DNA from 4 places in the Arthrobacter sp. 05N425 genome. Region 1 is predicted to be linked to each of the others. Evidence: predicted binding sites of a transcription regulator. Region 1 holds the regulator's gene; each other region holds the start of a gene.

Region 1 (4,407 bases):
TCGGCGCCTTCGAGGACGAACGTCGCGCCGGGGACCAGCTGGTCCAGGGTGCCTGCGGGGGTGAAAAAGACCGGGTTGCTCACCGCTACAGGTTACCGAGCCGGTCCCGCAGCTTCGCGAAGACACCGCCGCTGGCGGCAAGCTTCCCTTCGGTGAACTGCTCGCCGCGGAGTTTGGCGAGCTGGCGCAGCAGGTCTTCCTGGGCGGCGTCGAGCTTCGCGGGGGTATCCACCTGCAGGTGGACCTTGAGGTCTCCGCGGCCGTAGCCGCGCAGGTGCGTCACGCCCAGGCCACGGAGCGTGATGACCTCGCCGGACTGGGTGCCGGCCTTGACGTCGATTTCCTGTTGACCGTCAAAGGTCTCAAGGGTCAGCTCTGTGCCGAGCGCGGCCGCCGTCATCGGGATGTTCAGGCTAGCGTGCAGGTCGTCGCCTTCGCGCACGTAGGTGGGGTCGTTGTTGACCCGGATCTCGACGTACAGGTCACCGGACGGGCCGCCGGCAGGACCGGCCTCACCCTGGCCGGAGAGCTGGATGCGGGTGCCGGTAGCGACGCCGGCGGGAACCTTGACGGTAAGCGAGCGGCGGCTGCGGATGCGGCCCTGGCCGGCGCATTCGTTGCAGGGATCCTTGATCACCGTGCCGAAGCCCTCGCAGCTGCCGCAGGGGGCAGTGGTCATGACCTGGCCGAGGATGGAACGCACGGCGCGCTGGACCTGGCCGCTGCCGCCGCAAATGTCGCAGCGCTCGGGGTGGCTGCCTTCGCGGCAGCAGGAACCCTCACAGGTGGGGCAGGTGACGGCGGTGTCCACTTCGAGCTTCTTGTTGACCCCGAAGACGGCGTCGCGCAGGTCGATCCGGACGCTGATCAGGGCGTCCTGGCCGCGCCGCACCCGGGAGGCGGGGCCGCCCTGGCTGCCGGCGCCGCCGAAGAAGGTTTCGAAGATGTCCTGGAAGGCGAAGCCCTGGCCGGCGTAGCCGCCGCCGAAGCCGTTGTCGTTCCCGTTCTCGTTGCCCGTCGTGTCGTAGACCCGGCGCTTTTGCGGGTCGGAAAGCACCTCGTAGGCATGGGTGACCGCCTTGAAGCGCTCGGAAGCGTCATCACCGGGGTTCACATCCGGGTGCAGGGTCCGCGCAAGCTTGCGGTAGGCCTTCTTGATCTCTTCCCCCGTGGCTTCACGGGAGACTCCAAGAACGTCATAGTGGCTGCTCAAAGTCTGTATCTCTTCCTTTTTGTACTGCCAGTGGGGCACTGCCTGTAGTTGGCAAGAAGTCCGGTTCCGGATCCGGCCCGTCAGGGCCCGAGGATCCGCGAAAGGTAGCGGGCCACCGCACGGACGGCGGCCATGGTGGTGGGGTAGTCCATCCGGGTGGGGCCAAGGACTCCGACCTTGGCCGTGGCGTCCGGTCCGTAGCCGGTGGCCACCACGGACGCTTCGGACAGGCCGTCGTAGGGGTTCTCCCGGCCGATGCTTACCGTGACGCCGCGCGGGTCCTCCGCCATGTCGCTGAGCAGGCGCAGCATCACCACCTGCTCTTCAAGCGCTTCGAGCACGGGTCCGATGCTCAGCGGGAAATCCACATTGGACCTGGCCAGGTTGGCGGTCCCGGCCATGACCATCCGTTCCTCGCGGCTGCTCGCGGCAAGCGATTCAAGCCCGCGGGCCAGGGCCTGGGCGGGTCCCCGCCGCACCGGCGGACAGCTGTCCACCACGGCCTGCAGCGACTGGGGCAGCAAGCTCAACGGGGTGCCGGAGAGCCTGGCCAGGAACAGGGTGCGGAGTTCGGCGAGGGCGTCGTCGCCGAAGTCCTGGCCGACGTCGATCACCCGCTGTTCCACCTTGCCCGTATCCGCGATCAGGACCGTGAGTACCTTGCGCGGCGCCAGGAGCACGAATTCGATGTGCCGGACGCGGGCCCGGCTCAACAGCGGGTACTGCACGACGGCGACCTGGTTCGTCAGCTGCGATAGCAGCCGCACTGTCCGGTCCAGCACGTCGTCGAGGTCATCGGACCCCTCGAGCAGCGCCTGGATGGCGCGGCGCTCCGCCGGAGAGAGGGGTTTGACGGCCGAAATCTGGTCCACGAACAGGCGGTAGCCCTTGTCCGTGGGAATCCGGCCGGCGCTGGTATGCGGCGCCGTGATCAGGCCCTCGTCTTCCAGGGCGGCCATGTCATTGCGGATCGTGGCGCTGGACACGCCCAGATGGTGCCGTTCCACCAGGGCCTTGGATCCTACCGGCTCGCGGGAATGGACGTAGTCCTCCACGATGGCGCGCAGCACTTCGAGTTTGCGTGGCTCGCTCACTCTCCACCTCCAATCGACCCGTATCGGTTCGCCGGTGCCGCCGCGCGTGCAGGAACACCCGGGGTTAGCACTCGACATGCCTAAGTGCTAACCAGTCTAATATGAGTCGCGCCGTTGTTAGCATTGGATTCGCTGCGGGCGTGAGCCCCGGGACTGGTGTTTCCCGGCACACCACAGGCCGCGCCGCCGTTCTGTCCCCCGTAATTCCCGAGTGCAAAGCAGTGTGTAGCAGATGTCGTACCAGAATTGGGGCCCGCAGGATCTCTCCGCGCCCGCCAAGGCCCAGCTGCCCGAGATCCCGGTGGAGCGCGGCATGGTGCTGGAGGACGTGCAGTCCGGCTGGGTGGGCGCCGTAACCCGGGTGGAGAAGTCCGGCGGCATGCACGTCGTGGCCCTCGAGGACCGGCGCGGCAAGTCCCGATCCTTCCGCCTCGGCTTCGGCTTCCTGCTCGAGGGCCAGCCCATCCGGCTGATGCCGCCCGCCCCGCGGGTTCCCGCGGCGGGTGCCGGAGTCGGCGCGCGCACCGCCTCCGGTTCGGTCCGGGTGGAGGGACAGCGTGCCCAGGTCGCGAAGGCCAGCCGGATCTGGGTGGAAGGCAAGCACGACGCCGAACTCGTCGAGAAAGTCTGGGGTGACGACCTCCGCGTCGAGGGCATCGTGGTCGAGCCGCTGCACGGCATCGACGACCTCGCTGCCGCCGTGAAGGAGTTCCGGCCCGGCCCCGGCCGTCGCCTCGGCGTCCTGGTGGACCACGTTGTTCCAGACTCGAAGGAGTCGCGAATCGCCGACGCGGTGATGGCCTCCCCGGGCGCGGCCGGCAACGTGCTGATCGTCGGGCACCCGTACGTCGACGTCTGGCAGGCCATCCGCCCTGCCGCCCTGGGCATTGAGCGGTGGCCGGTGATTCCGCGCGGGGTGGACTGGAAGACCGGCATCCTGACGGCCTTCGGCTGGCCGCACAGCACCAAGGAGGACATCGGCCTGGGCTGGCAGAAACTCCTCGGCGCGGTCCGCAGCTACGCGGACCTGGAGCCCTCCCTGCTGGGCCGGGTCGAAGAGGTCATCGACTTCCTCACGGTGCCGTAGCCGCCTCCTCGTGCTTTAGTTCGCGGTCCGAGCAAGTATTCTTGGTAGGGCGGCCGCTGCATTCTGTTGCGGCCGCGGCTCGTACAGGTACCTACGCTCCACCGCAATCCAAAGGACGAAACGTGGCAGAAGACGCACGCGAACACACGGATCACCAGGCCGGCCATGGCCAGTCGCAGTACCATGGCGTTCCCGCAAATGCTCTGCCGTTGACGGCAAGCGAGGACCGGCAATGGGCCACCCTGGCGCACTTTGGCGGCATTCTGGGTTGCATTCCCGCGCTGCTGATCTACCTGATCTTCAAGGACCGCGGCCCGTTCACGGCGCAGGAGTCGAAGGAGGCGCTGAACTTTACGCTTCCGCCCACCATCGCTGCGGTGGTAGCCAATCTGCTGGTCTTCGTCCCGGTGGTGGGCAACCTGTTCGCAGTCCTGGCGACCGCCATCTGGATTGCCCTCGCCTGCTTCTCGGTGGCCGCCGGCATCCACGTCAACCGCGGCCAGCCGCACCGCTACGAGTACAACCTCCGCTGGATCAAGTAGCGCGAACGGACATTTCCGGCCCGCGCGCCCAACGCGATCGGACACTTCCGGCCCGCATGGGCTGACTACCTAGTCCGGGAGGATCCGGCGGACCACGGCGTCGGCTAGGAGCCGGCCCTTGAGCGTGAGCACCAGCCGGCCCTTGAACGCTTCCGCAGGCTCAACGAGCCCGTCGGCGATCAGTCCGGCGACCGCGTGCCGTCCGGTATCCCCCAGCCCGCCCAGACTCGGGATTTCCAGGCCGGTGACCAGCCTGGCTTCGAGCATGACGCGCTCCACGTTGCGGGTCTCGGCGTCGAGAGTCTCCCGCCCGGCCGCGGGCGAGACGCCTGCCGCGAGCCTACCGGCGTAGGCCGTGGGGTGCTTGACGTTCCACCAGCGGACCCCGCCGACGTGCGAATGCGCTCCGGGGCCGATGCCCCACCAGTCATCCCCGCGCCAGTAGGCCAGGTTATGGCGACAGGCCTGGTC
Region 2 (4,407 bases), on a different contig from region 1:
AAGGGGACCTGGTCCGAAAGTGCGGCCGTGTAGTGCCCCGGCTTGTGCCGGGTCAGCAGGATGCCGTGGGTGCCGGTGAGCATGGCGAGCCGCTGCAGCCCCTGGACGGCGTCGTTGAGCCGGTCGTCCAGGAGTTGGCGATTGTCGACCTGGATCTCGATGCATTCGCTTGCTGTCGTCATCGCACTGTCTTTCCGGGAGGTGGTCGCCGCGGGGCCAACGGCTGAAGCGAGGATAACGTCTGATTTAAATGTGAGTCAAATCACCACGCGGGCACGCCGCCGTCCGTTTCCGGAGCCTAGGTCAGCACCGTGAAACCGGCCCCCGGATAGCGCACCCCGTTGACCTGCGGCTGCAGCGCGTGGTCGCCGGGGTGGTGGACCCGGGTGGTCATCTGGCGGAAGGCGTGGCGCTTCGAAAATGTCCTGGATTCACCCGGCCCGAGGACGGCCGTGCCGAGCTTGAACACTTTGTCCGCGAGGACGCCGTTGGCTTTGGCGTAGTGCACCACGTAGTCGACGGCGATGCGGGCCTCCGCCGGGCCGGTGTTGGCGACGTCGAAATCGAAGCCCAGGTCTCCCGGCAGTTCCACGACGGTGCGGTCGAGTCGGGGAGGCGTCACGGCGAGCGACGCCGGCGCGAAGCCGAGCAACTCCAGCGCGCCGGGGTGGGCCTTCTTGACCAGGGTCCGCAGGCCGTGGCGGACCACCCTGGCGGTGTTCGCGTCCGGCTCCGCCAGCCAGCGCGCTGCGGCGGCGACCACTTCGTCGGGGGCATGCCGGGCCAGGTCGTTCAGGTGGTTGGCCACCGACCGCCGGACATCCTCGACCGGGTCGCGGTACAGGGCGTCCAGGATCGGGAGGGTTGCCGCCGGCCGGGCCGTGAGTCCGGGAACACGGATTGCCCACGGCAGGTACGCCCGGGTGCCCTCGCTGGCGAGCCGTCGGACCTGCCAGTCGGGGTGGCTGGTCCAGCGCTGGATGACCGTCAGGGCCCGGTCGAGGTCCGCATCCAGGAGCCGCCGGATGGCGAATTCACCCGTGAGCCGCGGAGTCAGCTCGGCGAGCAGCGACAAGCAGTCCTCGAAATCGGCGGGGCCCCTCCGGGCAAGGGCGAGGGTGGCGGCCGCCTCGCTGACCGGCCAGATCATCCAGCCGGTGAAGTCCGGGTCCTTCAGCGCCTGGCGGAAGACCGCCGCCGCAGCGGTGTAGTCGGCGGGCAGATCGGTGAGCAGGGCGCTGCTGAGCAGGTCGGTGCGTTCGCGCAGGCCCAGCCCGTCCAGCTGCCCGGCCGTGCCGGCCAGTTGCGGGAAGCGGCGGCCGGGGGAAGCAGCGGCAAGGATCCGTCCCAGCGAGCCGACCACCCCGGGGTTGATCAGTTCGTTCATGACACCCATGGGTTCAGGCTACCGGCGGGAACGGCGCGGGACCGGCTGCCGGTCCGACGCGCCCGCGGCGCGGGAACCGGGATATTCTTCACGTTGGGAATGTCCACACACGGCGCAGAGGCGGATACGGCAATGGCAGAGCAGAAAACCGGGCAATCCGGCTGGTGGCGGGTCTTCCATGACAAGTTTGTGGTGGAGGAGCGCTACATGAGCGTGGATGCGCGGCGGAATCTGTACCGGATCGCCGTCGGGCTTATGGTCGTCGGCGTCGTGGCGTTCATTGCCATCCTGGTTAGCGTGCTGCAGCACGGCGGTATCACCGCCGTTGACGAGCCGGTGCGCTCCGGGCTCGTGGCCCTGCGCGGGGAGCCGGCCACGACCATCATGATCATCCTGGCCATTGTCTTCGGACCCATCGGCCTGCCGATCATCATCCTGGTGTTCACGGTGGCGTGGGGGCTGCTGGCCAAGCACGCCTGGCGGCCGATGGTGCTGGCCGGTGGCATGCTGACCGGGGTCATCCTGGCCCAGATCATCGGCCGGTCGGTCGGCCGGCAGCGCCCGCCGGTGGACCTTATGCTCTTCGGGGCTGACTCCACGTTCTCGTTCCCGTCAGGCCACGTCTTGGGCGCCTGTGACTTCCTGCTGATCACCACGTTCCTGATCTTTTCCCGCCGCAAGAACCCGAAAGCCGCCGTCGCGGGCTTCGCCGTAGCCGGCATCGGGATCTTCTTCGCCGCGCTCAGCCGGCTGTACCTCGGCTACCACTGGACCACCGATGCCCTTGCCTCGCTGTCCATCTCGTTCGTGATCCTGGGCGCCGTGATCCTGCTGGACACCTGGCGGACCGCCAGGATCCCGGGCGAGCGGATCACCGGTGAACTCTCCAAGCAGGAGACCGGCGCGGAGTAGGCGCCGGCGAAGACGGGGCGCGCTGCCGGTCAGCGCGCCCCGCGTCGTTTAAGCTCCGCACGGAGCTTGGCATTAGCCGTTTCCAGTTCCAGCACCTTGGCGACGCCGGCGAGGTTCAGCCCCTCGTCCAGCAGCTCACTGATCCGCCGCAGCACCACCAGATCCGTCTCGCTGTACTGCCGCGTTCCGCCCGCCGTGCGGTCCGGGGTCAGGAGTCCCCTGCGCTCGTAAAGCCGGATGTTCTGCGGCCCGGTCCCGACCAGCTGAGCCACCACGGAGATCGCGTACACCCCGACGTCCGCTTCACGTTCCGCCATGGCTCACGTCCCTTCGTGTGGTCGAAAAATTTCCTGTTGCATCAGTTTGGCACTGGTGCTATAAAAAATCTATATCCACCACCACAGATAACCGAGTGGGCTGGATAGGCAGGAAGATTCAAGACTCTCGTATGAAGGAGTGGGAAATGATGTTGATGCGTACGGACCCGTTCCGTGAATTGGACCGGCTGACCCAGCAAGTCTTCGGAACGGCGGCGCGGCCCGCCGCCATGCCGATGGACGCGTGGCAGGAGGACGGCGAATTCGTCGTCGCGTTCGATCTTCCCGGCGTCAATGTTGACTCGGTGGATCTCGACATCGAGCGCAACGTCCTGACCGTCAGGGCCGAACGGCGCGACCCGACGCAGCCCAACGTTGAATTGATCGCCTCGGAACGGCCGCGCGGAGTATTCAGCCGCCAGCTGATCCTGGGCGACACGCTGGACACCGACAAGGTCAAGGCGAGCTACGCCGACGGCGTCCTGACGCTCCGGATTCCGGTGTTGGAGCAGGCCAAGCCGCGGAAGATTGAAATCACGCACACGCAGGACAAGATGCAGGAGATCGGGAAGTAACAGCGCCGGCGGCGGACGCTTCGGACCGCTGGCGGTGCGGGGATCCGGCCGGCCGGAACGTGCGGCCGGATCCCCGCCTGATCGGCCCGAGCCCCGTCCGGCCAGCCAGGAGGTGAGCCGATGAACCGCGACCCGCGCGGCTTCTACGCCGCGTTGCACGTCGCGCCGGATGCGTCTCCGGCCGAGATCCAGCGCTCCTTCCGCGCGCTGATGCGCCGCCGCCATCCCGACGTCGAAGCGGCCGCCGGTGCGGCGTCCGGAGGCGGCCCGGATGCCCGGCCCGGCGCCGGGTCTGACGGCGGGGAGGAGGCGCGCCGCATCCTTGAGTCGTTCTCGGTGCTGCGGAATCCTGACGCGCGGGCCGCCTATGACGCCGCCGGTTCCGCGGCCCGGCCGGCCCGCCCGGCCCGCGTGGCAGACACCGGGGGCACCGCCGCCGGCCGCACCGCCGTCGGCCGGGACATTCCGGTGCGGCACCACCGAGGCGGGCAGCCGGTGCTGCGCGTGACCCCGGTGCGGTGGGAGCGGGGGCCGGAGTGACGCGGGAACCAGGGGCGGTGCCGCGTGCCGCACCAGGCAGGAAGCACCAGGCAGGAAGCAGCAGGCAGGAATACAAGAAAATGGAGGATAGCCATGAGCGCATGGCGGCGTTACGATTCGCACCTGATGCCCGCGTTCCACGAGCGGTTCGAGGAGAGGTGGGGCGAAGGAACCGCGCCCTTCCTTGACCCGGAGGCCCACGAACTGCCCCTTCCGCGCGCACAGTGGATCAATGTGGACACCGGCGCCGCGCTGGCGGTGGTGCCCATCTGGGCCGCCGAGGACAGCCAGCACCGCTCCTTCGGGGTGTTCTATCTACCGCCCGCCGGGGACATCTGGGTGCTCCGGCCCGGGTTTACCGGCTACCTTGAGCCCGCGGCGGACGAGGCGGAGCAACTCCTGAGCCTGCGGAATGACGCGTTCAAGAAGGCCGTCGCCCATGCCAAGGAGTTCCTCTTCGGGCCGGAGGAGTCCACCTACTAGGGCGCCGGGCTCAGGGGGCGGAGGCGCCGGACACACCGGCGGAGGTGCCGGCGCCGGTTGTGGCGTGGGCGCCCGCCGGGGCCTAAAATCAATCAACCACCAGCGCAACTGCATAGGGGATCCGCCAATGAATGCTTCCGCCCACGATCTGGCCGCTCTGCTGCCGGCCGATTTCACCATGGGCGTGGCGACC
Region 3 (4,407 bases), on a different contig from region 1:
CGGTTCCACCGAGATGGCCACCCGCTCCTCCCCGATCCTGGTGAGGACCAGGGTGGCCGTCTTCTTGGCCGCATTCTTGGCGCTCCTGCCGCCGCCGGGGAGCAGTTGCTTGCGCAGTTCCTCCGGCGTGACCGAGGTGCCGCGCTTCTTGATGTCAAGGACGCCCACGCCGTTGTCCTTGACCCAGGACTTGAGCGCCTTGACGTTGAACGGCATCACCTCAAGGACCTTGTACGCGCGGGCATACGGGGTATCGTGCAGTTCCGGCGCGCAGATATAGGCGATGTGTTCGTCCAGCAGATGACCGCCCAGCTGGAGCGCGACGTCGGCGACCAGGCCGGCGCGGATCACGGCGCCGTCGGGCTCGTAGAGGTAGCCTTCCACCGGGCCCAGCGGGGCCTCCGGCCCGGCGCCGAAGTCCTCCGAGCTGGTGAGCTCCGCGGCGCCTTGCGGGCCGAGTACCAGCGCGGCACGCCGGATTCCGGGCCGGCGGACCGCGTTGAACCACAGCGCAACTTCGGTGACGTCGCCGCCCACCGAGACCCACTGCGCCTCGCAGTCCTCCGGGACGGAGGCATGCGGCATGCCCGGGCCCATCTTCACGCCGACGGCACGGCCGGACGAGGCCAGGGATTCCACGAAGGACAGCGGGGGGGAGAAGTCCTCCGGATCCCAGAGTCGCTTGGTCCCGGAACTTGAGGTGGTGCGGCGCGCCGGGTCCAGCCAGACGCCGTCAATCCCGTCGAGCGGGACGGCGGCGGCATCGGCATGGACGACGGTGGCGTTCCGGAACGGGATCAGGTTCATCGTGGCGCAGGCGGCGGTGGTTTCGTCCAGTTCCACGGCGGTCACCTTGATGTCCAGCGAGGCCAGGGCCATTGCGTCGGCTCCCAGTCCGCAGCCCAGATCCGCCACATGGGCAATCCCGGCCTCGGCGAAGCGCTGCGCGTGCCGCGCCGCTACGGTCAGCCGGGTGGCCTGTTCCAGGCCGGCCCGGGTGAAAATCATCTGCCGGGCGAATTCACCGAACTTCGCTTCCGCCTTTGTCCGCAGGCGGGACTGGGTGAGTGCCGCGGAGACCAGCTCGGGGGAATGACCGGCCTTCCGGAGCGAGGCGTTGAGGCGGAAGGCCTCCTCCTCGCGGTACGGTCCCAGCGAGGCCAGCAGCTCCCAGCCCTCCGGATTGAGGAGCGGGGCGATCTGGTCCTGCGTAGTCTCAGCCATGCCATCAAGCGTAGTTCAGGCGGGGAACGCCGGGCGCGCCCGATAGGCTGGACGGCATGGATGGCAGGGACACAGACGACTTCGGCACGGCAGGCACCCGGGAGAACACCGTCGGGGAGGCCCGGGACAGCCGGGGACTGGCCCGCTTCGCCCGGCCGGCGCTGATCGCCGGCATCGTGATCGCCGTCGTATGCGTGGCGTTGCTCGTCATTATCTTCTTACTGGACTCCTTCAATGCGACCGTCTACTCGGTCGGCGGCAAAGACGTGAAGGATGCGACCGATGAGGCGCGCGCGATCCGTGACACCTATGCCGCAGCCCGGGTGGGCGGCATCATCGCCCTCGTCCTCGGCGTGGTCGCTGCCCTCGCCGGCGGCTTCGTGCTGTACCGCGAACGCAACGCCTCCGCCCGGATCGAGGAAGACGACGACGGCCAGGACTGGGACTACGAGGACCTGGCGGGGGAGTAGGCCGCCCCAGCCTGGGCGCGGACCGAGGGACATGCCCATCCTTCGGCACCAGCACCGGACATATTGCCGATATGTCCATTGCCGGCAGCTGGCGATGAGCATGTCCGTCACTCCGGACGGTCCCGCCGGACGTTCACCAGTGACGAACTTCTGGCACTCACCTTGACCGAGTGCTAACTACTTACATAGAGTCGTCATTAGCACTCTCCCTAGGCGGGTGCTAACACGTGAAGCATGTTCCGCCGGGCTACTGCCGGCACCGCGACGACGGTTTGTACGCCACGGATCACCGCTTCATAGTCCACAAATTTGCTGACGAAAAGGAGAGGTCCGAGTGTCGGTCTCTATTAAGCCTCTTGAGGATCGTATTGTTGTCCGCCCGCTCGAAGCCGAGCAGACCACGGCTTCCGGCCTGGTTATCCCGGACTCCGCACAGGAGAAGCCGCAGGAAGGCGAAGTTGTTGCAGTAGGCCCCGGCCGCTTTGATGACAATGGCAACCGCGTTCCCGTTGACGTTGCCGTTGGCGACGTTGTCATCTACTCCAAGTACGGCGGAACCGAAGTTAAGACCGGCGGCACCGAGTACCTCGTGCTCTCCGCCCGCGACGTTCTGGCGATCGTCGTAAAGTAACTCTCTTGGACCCCCGCGCCGCCGATCCTTCGCTTTGAACGAACGGCTGCGCGGGGTTCTGTCTTGAAAGGACAAAACCATGGCAAAGCAGCTTGCGTTTAACGACGCTGCCCGCCGGTCGCTCGAAGCCGGCATCGATAAGCTCGCCAACACGGTCAAGGTGACGCTCGGCCCGCGCGGCCGCAACGTCGTGCTGGACAAGAAGTGGGGCGCCCCCACGATCACCAACGACGGTGTGACCATCGCCCGCGAAGTAGAGCTGGACGACCCGTATGAGAACCTTGGCGCACAGCTCGCCAAGGAGGTCGCCACCAAGACCAACGACGTCGCCGGCGACGGGACCACCACCGCCACCGTGCTCGCCCAGGCCCTGGTCAAGGAAGGCCTGCGCAACGTTGCCGCCGGCGCCGCCCCGGGCCAGATCAAGCGCGGCATCGAGGTCTCCGTCGAGGCCGTGGCCGCCCGCCTGCTCGAAAACGCCCGCCCGGTCGAGGGCACCCAGGTGGCCAACGTGGCCGCGATCTCCGCACAGAGCGACGAGGTCGGCGAGCTCCTGGCCGAGGCCTTCGGCAAAGTCGGCAAGGATGGTGTGATCACCATCGAGGAGTCCTCCACCACGCAGACCGAACTGGTCCTCACCGAGGGCATGCAGTTCGACAAGGGCTACCTGTCCCCGTACTTCGTCACCGACGCGGAACGCCAGGAAGCAGTCCTCGAAGACGCCCTTATCCTGATCAACCAAGGCAAGATCTCCTCGGTCCAGGAATTCCTGCCGCTGCTGGAAAAGGCGCTGCAGAGCTCCAAGCCGCTCTTCATCATCGCCGAAGACGTCGACGGCGAGGCACTCTCCACGCTGATCGTCAACCGTATCCGCGGCACCCTGAACGTCGTGGCCGTCAAGGCTCCCGGTTTCGGAGACCGCCGCAAGGCCATGCTGCAGGACATCGCGACCCTCACCGGCGCGCAGGTTGTCTCCCCGGAACTGGGCCTCAGCCTGGACACCGTGGGCCTTGAGGTCCTGGGTACCGCCCGCCGCATCACCGTCACGAAGGACAACACCACCATCGTTGACGGCGCCGGTTCGGCCGAGGACGTCGCGGCCCGGGTTGCCCAGCTGCGCGCCGAGCTGACCCGCACCGATTCGGACTGGGACAAGGAAAAGCTGCAGGAACGCCTGGCCAAGCTGGCCGGCGGCATCGGCGTGATCAAGGTTGGCGCTGCCACCGAGGTCGAGCTGAAGGAAAAGAAGCACCGCATCGAGGACGCCGTGTCCTCCACCCGCGCTGCCCTCGAAGAAGGCATCGTGGCCGGCGGCGGCTCCGCCCTCATCCACGCCCTCAAGGCGCTTGATGAGGATCCGGCTGTCCAGGCGCTCGACGGCGACGCGGCAGCTGCCGTGGGCATCGTCCGCCGGGCCCTGACCCAGCCGCTGCGCTGGATCGCCCAGAACGCCGGCTTTGACGGCTACGTCGTCGTCGCCAAGGTGGCCGAATCCGCCGTCAACCAAGGCTTCAACGCCAAGACCGGCGAATACGAGGACCTGATCGCGGCCGGTGTCATCGACCCCGTCAAGGTCACCCGCGCGGCCCTCCGCAACGCGGCCTCCATCGCGGCGCTGGTTCTCACCACCGAAACCCTCGTGGTGGAAAAGCCGGCCGACGAGGACGAGCACGCCGGACACCAGCACTAAGGTTCCCGCGCACTAGGTTCCGTGCAAAGAAGGGACCGGACCAGCGTCAGCTGGTCCGGTCCTTTTTGTTCCCCGGAGCCATGCCGTCGGGGTCCGGGCATCGTGGCCGGCGTCATCCGAAAGGGACCGACGCCGAACCGGGTTGTATAGTTGCTCTGGCTGTCTTGCGTTGTTTCTACGGGGGTTTGTATGTCTGGAGCGGTAACGCTCGTCTCGCCGCGCGAAACGAGCGCCGAGCCACGTCCTGCCCGGGGGACGAAATTCAGGCCGGAAATCCAAGGACTGCGTTCGCTCGCGGTGCTCATGGTGGTCACCTACCACATCTGGTTTGGCCGGGTGTCCGGCGGCGTCGACATCTTCCTGCTGATCTCGGCGTTCCTGATGACGCTGCA
Region 4 (4,407 bases), on a different contig from region 1:
GGATTTCGCCGCCGCGGCCGGGCTCGGTCCGCTCGAGGACCTCGAACACCGCGGGGTGCAGCACATAGCGGCCGATGATGGCCAGGTTCGAAGGGGCCTCGTCGACGTCGGGCTTCTCCACCAGCTGCTTGATCCGGACGTACTCCTCGCCCTCAACCGGCTCGACGTCGGCGCAGCCATAGGCGCTGATCTGCGAGGGGTCGACCTCGATCAAAGCCACGACCGAGCCGCCGGTCTTTGCCTGGACCTCGATCATGGTGCTGAGCAGCTCGTCGCGGGCATCGATGAGGTCGTCGCCCAGCAGCACGGCAAAAGGTTCGTAACCGACGTGCTGCTTGGCGCGCAGCACGGCGTGCCCGAGGCCCATGGGGTCGCCCTGGCGGACGTAGTGGATATCGCCCAGGTTGCTCGCGGCCTGGATGGACTCCAGCTTGGCGGTGTCGCCCTTGGCCTCCAGCGTCGCTTCCAAGGTGGGCACGCGGTCGAAGTGGTCCTCGAGGGCGCGCTTGTTGCGTCCGGTGATCATCAGGACGTCGTTGAGGCCCACGTTCACGGCTTCCTCGACCACGTACTGGATGGCCGGCTTGTCGACGACCGGCAGCATTTCCTTCGGCATCGCTTTGGTGGCCGGAAGGAAACGGGTGCCGAGGCCCGCAGCGGGGATGACGGCCTTACGGACGGAGGCGTTGGGTGTAATCACTCGACTAATCTAACTGAGGGGGCAAAACATCAGGTAATTGTCCCCACCGGCACGGCAGCCGCGGCAGCCGACATCATCAGGCGCCGCCCGGGCGAGAGGACGCCACCGCATGAGCACCAAGGAAGAGATCCGTTCGCGGCACCGGCTGCGCCGGACAGCGATGTCGCCGGCGGAGCTGGATGCCGCCGGTTCGGCAATCGCCCGGCACGGGCTGGCGTGGGCCTCCGGGCTGGCCGACGGCGGACCACGCACCTTCGCTGCCTACCTCGGCGTCGGTTCCGAGCCGCCCACCCTGCCTCTCTTGGCCGCCCTGCATGATGCCGGCCACCGGGTGCTGCTCCCGGTCTGCGAACCTGGACTGGCGCTGAGCTGGGTGTACTGGACCCCGGCCTCGGAGTTTGTCCGCAGCCGCTATGCACCCATCCAGGAGCCGACCGGTGAACGGCTCGGCACGTCCGTGATGCGGGACGTGGCCGGAATCTTCCTCCCCGCCACGGCCCTGGACCGTTCGGGCAACAGGATCGGGCAGGGCGGCGGCTATTACGACAAGTTCCTTGCGGCCCTCGCCACACTGCCGGCGGGCCCTTCCCGGGCCAGCGACGGCCCGCTGCCGACGGCGGCCGTCGTCTACGACGCCGAGGTACTCCCCGCTGGCAGCATCCCGGCGGAGTCCTTCGATCAGAAGGTCGCGGCCGCCCTGACTCCTGGCGGCTTGGTCCGGCTTGCCGGGCTTTCCTAGCCGCAGCCGGCGGGTGATAGAATTGGCACTCAGGCCCTGCGACTGCTAATGCGGTTTCCTCGTCCACCGATTCCGGTGGCGGAGATGCCGCTCCGGCAGCACGGGACCTGCTCGTTTGTCCAAGAGGAGGAACCCCAGTGCCCACGTATGCATATGCCTGCAAGGACTGCAGCCACGCCTTCGAGACCGTGCAGTCGTTTACGGACAGCTCCCTGACGACCTGCCCGGAGTGCCAGGGGACGTTGCGCAAGAAGTTCAACAGCGTCGGCGTCGTGTTCAAGGGCTCCGGCTTCTACCGGACCGACTCACGCGATAGCAAGGGCAGCGCCGTCGCCCCCGCTGCCAGCCCGGCTGCGAGCTCCGCACCGGCTTCCGCCGCCGCCAACTAGTACCCGGCACGCCGGCACCCCCACGGTTGTCCACATAGCGCCGCCCGGGCCTGACGCCGGCTGGCTTCCCCACCATAACGTGGCGACATGGCCCACCGCAGCCGCCGCACACTCTTTTCCCGATCAGCACCGTCTTACGGGTCGACGCCGCGTTTCAGATCGTCTCCGTCACCGCTTCCGCGCGCTGCCATCCGCCCTGGCTCGCGCCGCAAATTTCCGCCGAGGCGGCGCTTCCGCGGCTGGCTGGGAAGACACCGAAGGCTGGTCATAGCCCTGCTGCTGTGCCTCGCCGCCGGCATGGCCGTGCAGCAGCTGACTCCTGCGCCCGAAGCCACCGTCACCGCGTGGGCCGCGGCCAAGGATCTCCCGGCCGGCCGGGTGCTGGATGCGGCCGACGTCGTCGCCATCCAGATCCCGCCCGGCGTTCTGCCCGCCGGCCCGCTTGACCCTGCCGGACTGGACGGGAAACAGCTCGCCGTGGCCCTGCGCAAGGGCCAGCTACTCTCCGACTCACAGTTCGTCGGCCCCGGGCTGCTCGCCGGCAGTCCGCCGGGTTCGGTGGCCGTGCCACTTCGCATGGCAGACCCTGCCTCGATCCAGCTGGTCTCCCCAGGCCAGCTGGTCAATGTCGTGATGACGAGCGGCGACGGTTATGAAAAGGCAGCCGCTTCCCGGCTCCTCGCTTCGGCTGTTCCGGTCCTGTGGACCTCAGCGCAGGGCGGCCGGGCCGGCCCATGGCTCGACGCCGGGGCGACGGACGGCCTGATCGTGGTGGCCGCTGACCCTGACCAGGCCCGCCAACTCGCCGGAGCGTCCACGCACGGCAAGCTGTTCTTCGTCCTGGTCAGGGCCGGGCGCGGATAGCGGAGGCCGCCGGCTGCTTCGCCGGCGTGCGGGTCAGCCCCAGTGCGGCGGCCGCTGCTCCTTGAGCCAGGCATCGTGGTCGTAGCTCCCGGGCTGGTCGCCCCAGCGTCGCGGATCGTCTTCGGCCGCCTTGTTCGGCAGCAGTCCGCCGGAAGCCGCGGCGCCGGCCCCCGGCTGCCCCTGTGGTTTCTGGGCGGGCGCTTCCTGGTTCCGTTCAGCGGTGTCCGGGGCAGTCACGTTCGGGTCGCCTGCCTGCTTTGCGTCACCGCTGTCACTGCCGTCACCGTGGTTGTTGTTTTCGTTCTCGCCGTCTGCGCTCATGCCGCCGGCCTCCTTGCTGCAAATAACTGTTCAGTGCCTCCGGGCCTGCCGGTTAGCCCCGGTCAGCTGCGGTCAGCTGCGGCCGGAGCGTAGGCATCTTGCCCGTCTTCGACGCTCAGGTTTTCGATGTCGTCGGAGAAACCGGGCGAGGGGCGCACCCGGCTCGGCGCCGCAGGCTTCTCCAGTCCGAGGTAGCCGCCGATCCGGTCCGCGCAGGCGGACGGATCGGTGAAGACCTCTATTGTCCATAGTGGCATGTACCGCCAGCCCATGCGCTCCAGCAACTGCGGGCGGAGCCGGCTGCGCTCACGCACTGTCATCCGCCGGTACCGTTCGGTGCCGTCAGACTCGATGGCAACCGGGCGGGGAATCTCGGCGTCGTCCTGGCCGATAGTGTGCATCGGGTCGGCCGCGGCAACCATGTCCAGGACGCCGTCGTACTGGTGCCAGACGCGAGCGCCGCGGGCACGGAGCCGGTCCCCGAGATCGGCCACCAGCGGGTCGGCGCCAAGGGCCTGCTCGCTGGCCGCGGCACGGGATGCCGGGCTCCCCAGGTCGGAGTTGCCGGCGATCTCGCGGTCCAGGAGCTCGTAGAAATCCACCGCGCCGTGGCTCAGGCGGGTGACGTCCAGGTCCTCGGGCCGGAAGCAGCTCAGCACGTGCAGTGAACGCCGCGCCCGGGTCATCGCCAGGGCGAATTTAGCACGGCCGCCCTCGGCTGAAAGCGGCCCGAGGCTATGCAGCGCACGCCCGTGCGGGGTGCGGCCGTAACCGGGCGAGAAGATCACATGGTCGCGGACCAGCCCCTGGGCCCGTTCGAGGTCCACGACCCGGAAAGATTCGTCGCCGGCGGTGAAGAAACTGCCCAGCACCGGGTAGTTGGGCAGCTGCCGCCGGATGGCCTCGCCGATCCGGGCGGCGTGACGCAGGCTGCCCGTGACAACCGCCAGGGAGGTGCGGGGGCGCAGCCGTGCGTGTTCGAAGACCAGCTCCACCACACGGTTCACTTCGGCCACGACGGATTCGACGCCGTCGTGGTCGGCGCTCGGCAGGCCGGTCCCGTCCGGCAGGTATTCCACTGTCAGGGCCCGGTCCAGGCCCGTGGCCGACTGCCCCTCCGGGAGCCGGCGGAGTCCGCCCTCGTAGAATCCCTTGCTCAACTGCCGGACCAGGTCCTCGTCGACGGCGCGGTAGACGGTCCGCAGTTTCCAGACCGGCAGCACGGCGGCCAGGGCCTGGTAAGCGCTGTCCACCGGCTGGTGCGAGTTCTCACCCGCGGCGAGCCGCTCGACCCCCACGGTGAAGCCGCGCGGGCTGGCGATTTTGTCGTCGCCAAAAGCAATGACCTGCCGGGAGCGCGCCACGGCGGGCAGCACGGCCTGCAGGGACGTCGC

Evidence for each region. Region 1 encodes HrcA, which represses chaperone genes, less so after heat shock. Its sites were predicted from a motif close to TTNGCACTCGNNNNNNNCGAGTGCNAA; they were not measured.
Region 2: AC1DGE_RS04445 (Hsp20/alpha crystallin family protein) is a predicted target of HrcA. The motif match lies at 2,663-2,689, and genes of this name have one in related genera.
Region 3: groES (co-chaperone GroES) is a predicted target of HrcA. The motif match lies at 1,845-1,871, and genes of this name have one in related genera.
Region 4: AC1DGE_RS11720 (FmdB family zinc ribbon protein) is a predicted target of HrcA. The motif match lies at 1,462-1,488, and genes of this name have one in related genera.

Annotation. Positions count from the first base shown of each region.
Region 1 covers NZ_JBFTMU010000001.1:352,133-356,539, forward strand. Annotated here, with positions in the region: gene AC1DGE_RS01610 (16S rRNA (uracil(1498)-N(3))-methyltransferase) at 1-83, opposite strand, end outside; gene dnaJ (molecular chaperone DnaJ) at 86-1,213, opposite strand; gene hrcA (heat-inducible transcriptional repressor HrcA) at 1,294-2,307, opposite strand; gene AC1DGE_RS01625 (DUF3097 domain-containing protein) at 2,540-3,394, shown strand; gene AC1DGE_RS01630 (DUF4870 domain-containing protein) at 3,517-3,936, shown strand; gene hemW (radical SAM family heme chaperone HemW) at 4,006-4,407, opposite strand, start outside.
Region 2 covers NZ_JBFTMU010000002.1:248,989-253,395, forward strand. Annotated here, with positions in the region: gene AC1DGE_RS04425 (hypothetical protein) at 1-182, opposite strand, end outside; gene AC1DGE_RS04430 (DNA alkylation repair protein) at 299-1,396, opposite strand; gene AC1DGE_RS04435 (phosphatase PAP2 family protein) at 1,520-2,299, shown strand; gene AC1DGE_RS04440 (MerR family transcriptional regulator) at 2,329-2,616, opposite strand; gene AC1DGE_RS04445 (Hsp20/alpha crystallin family protein) at 2,766-3,191, shown strand; gene AC1DGE_RS04450 (DnaJ domain-containing protein) at 3,312-3,731, shown strand; gene AC1DGE_RS04455 (hypothetical protein) at 3,825-4,214, shown strand; gene AC1DGE_RS04460 (glycoside hydrolase family 1 protein) at 4,342-4,407, shown strand, end outside.
Region 3 covers NZ_JBFTMU010000007.1:149,039-153,445, forward strand. Annotated here, with positions in the region: gene AC1DGE_RS11625 (THUMP-like domain-containing protein) at 1-1,224, opposite strand, end outside; gene AC1DGE_RS11630 (hypothetical protein) at 1,281-1,694, shown strand; gene groES (co-chaperone GroES) at 2,029-2,325, shown strand; gene groL (chaperonin GroEL) at 2,405-4,015, shown strand; gene AC1DGE_RS11645 (acyltransferase family protein) at 4,205-4,407, shown strand, end outside.
Region 4 covers NZ_JBFTMU010000007.1:173,925-178,331, reverse strand. Annotated here, with positions in the region: gene galU (UTP--glucose-1-phosphate uridylyltransferase GalU) at 1-700, opposite strand, end outside; gene AC1DGE_RS11725 (5-formyltetrahydrofolate cyclo-ligase) at 810-1,439, shown strand; gene AC1DGE_RS11720 (FmdB family zinc ribbon protein) at 1,577-1,828, shown strand; gene AC1DGE_RS11715 (RcpC/CpaB family pilus assembly protein) at 2,126-2,692, shown strand; gene AC1DGE_RS11710 (hypothetical protein) at 2,726-3,013, opposite strand; gene AC1DGE_RS11705 (AAA family ATPase) at 3,076-4,407, opposite strand, start outside.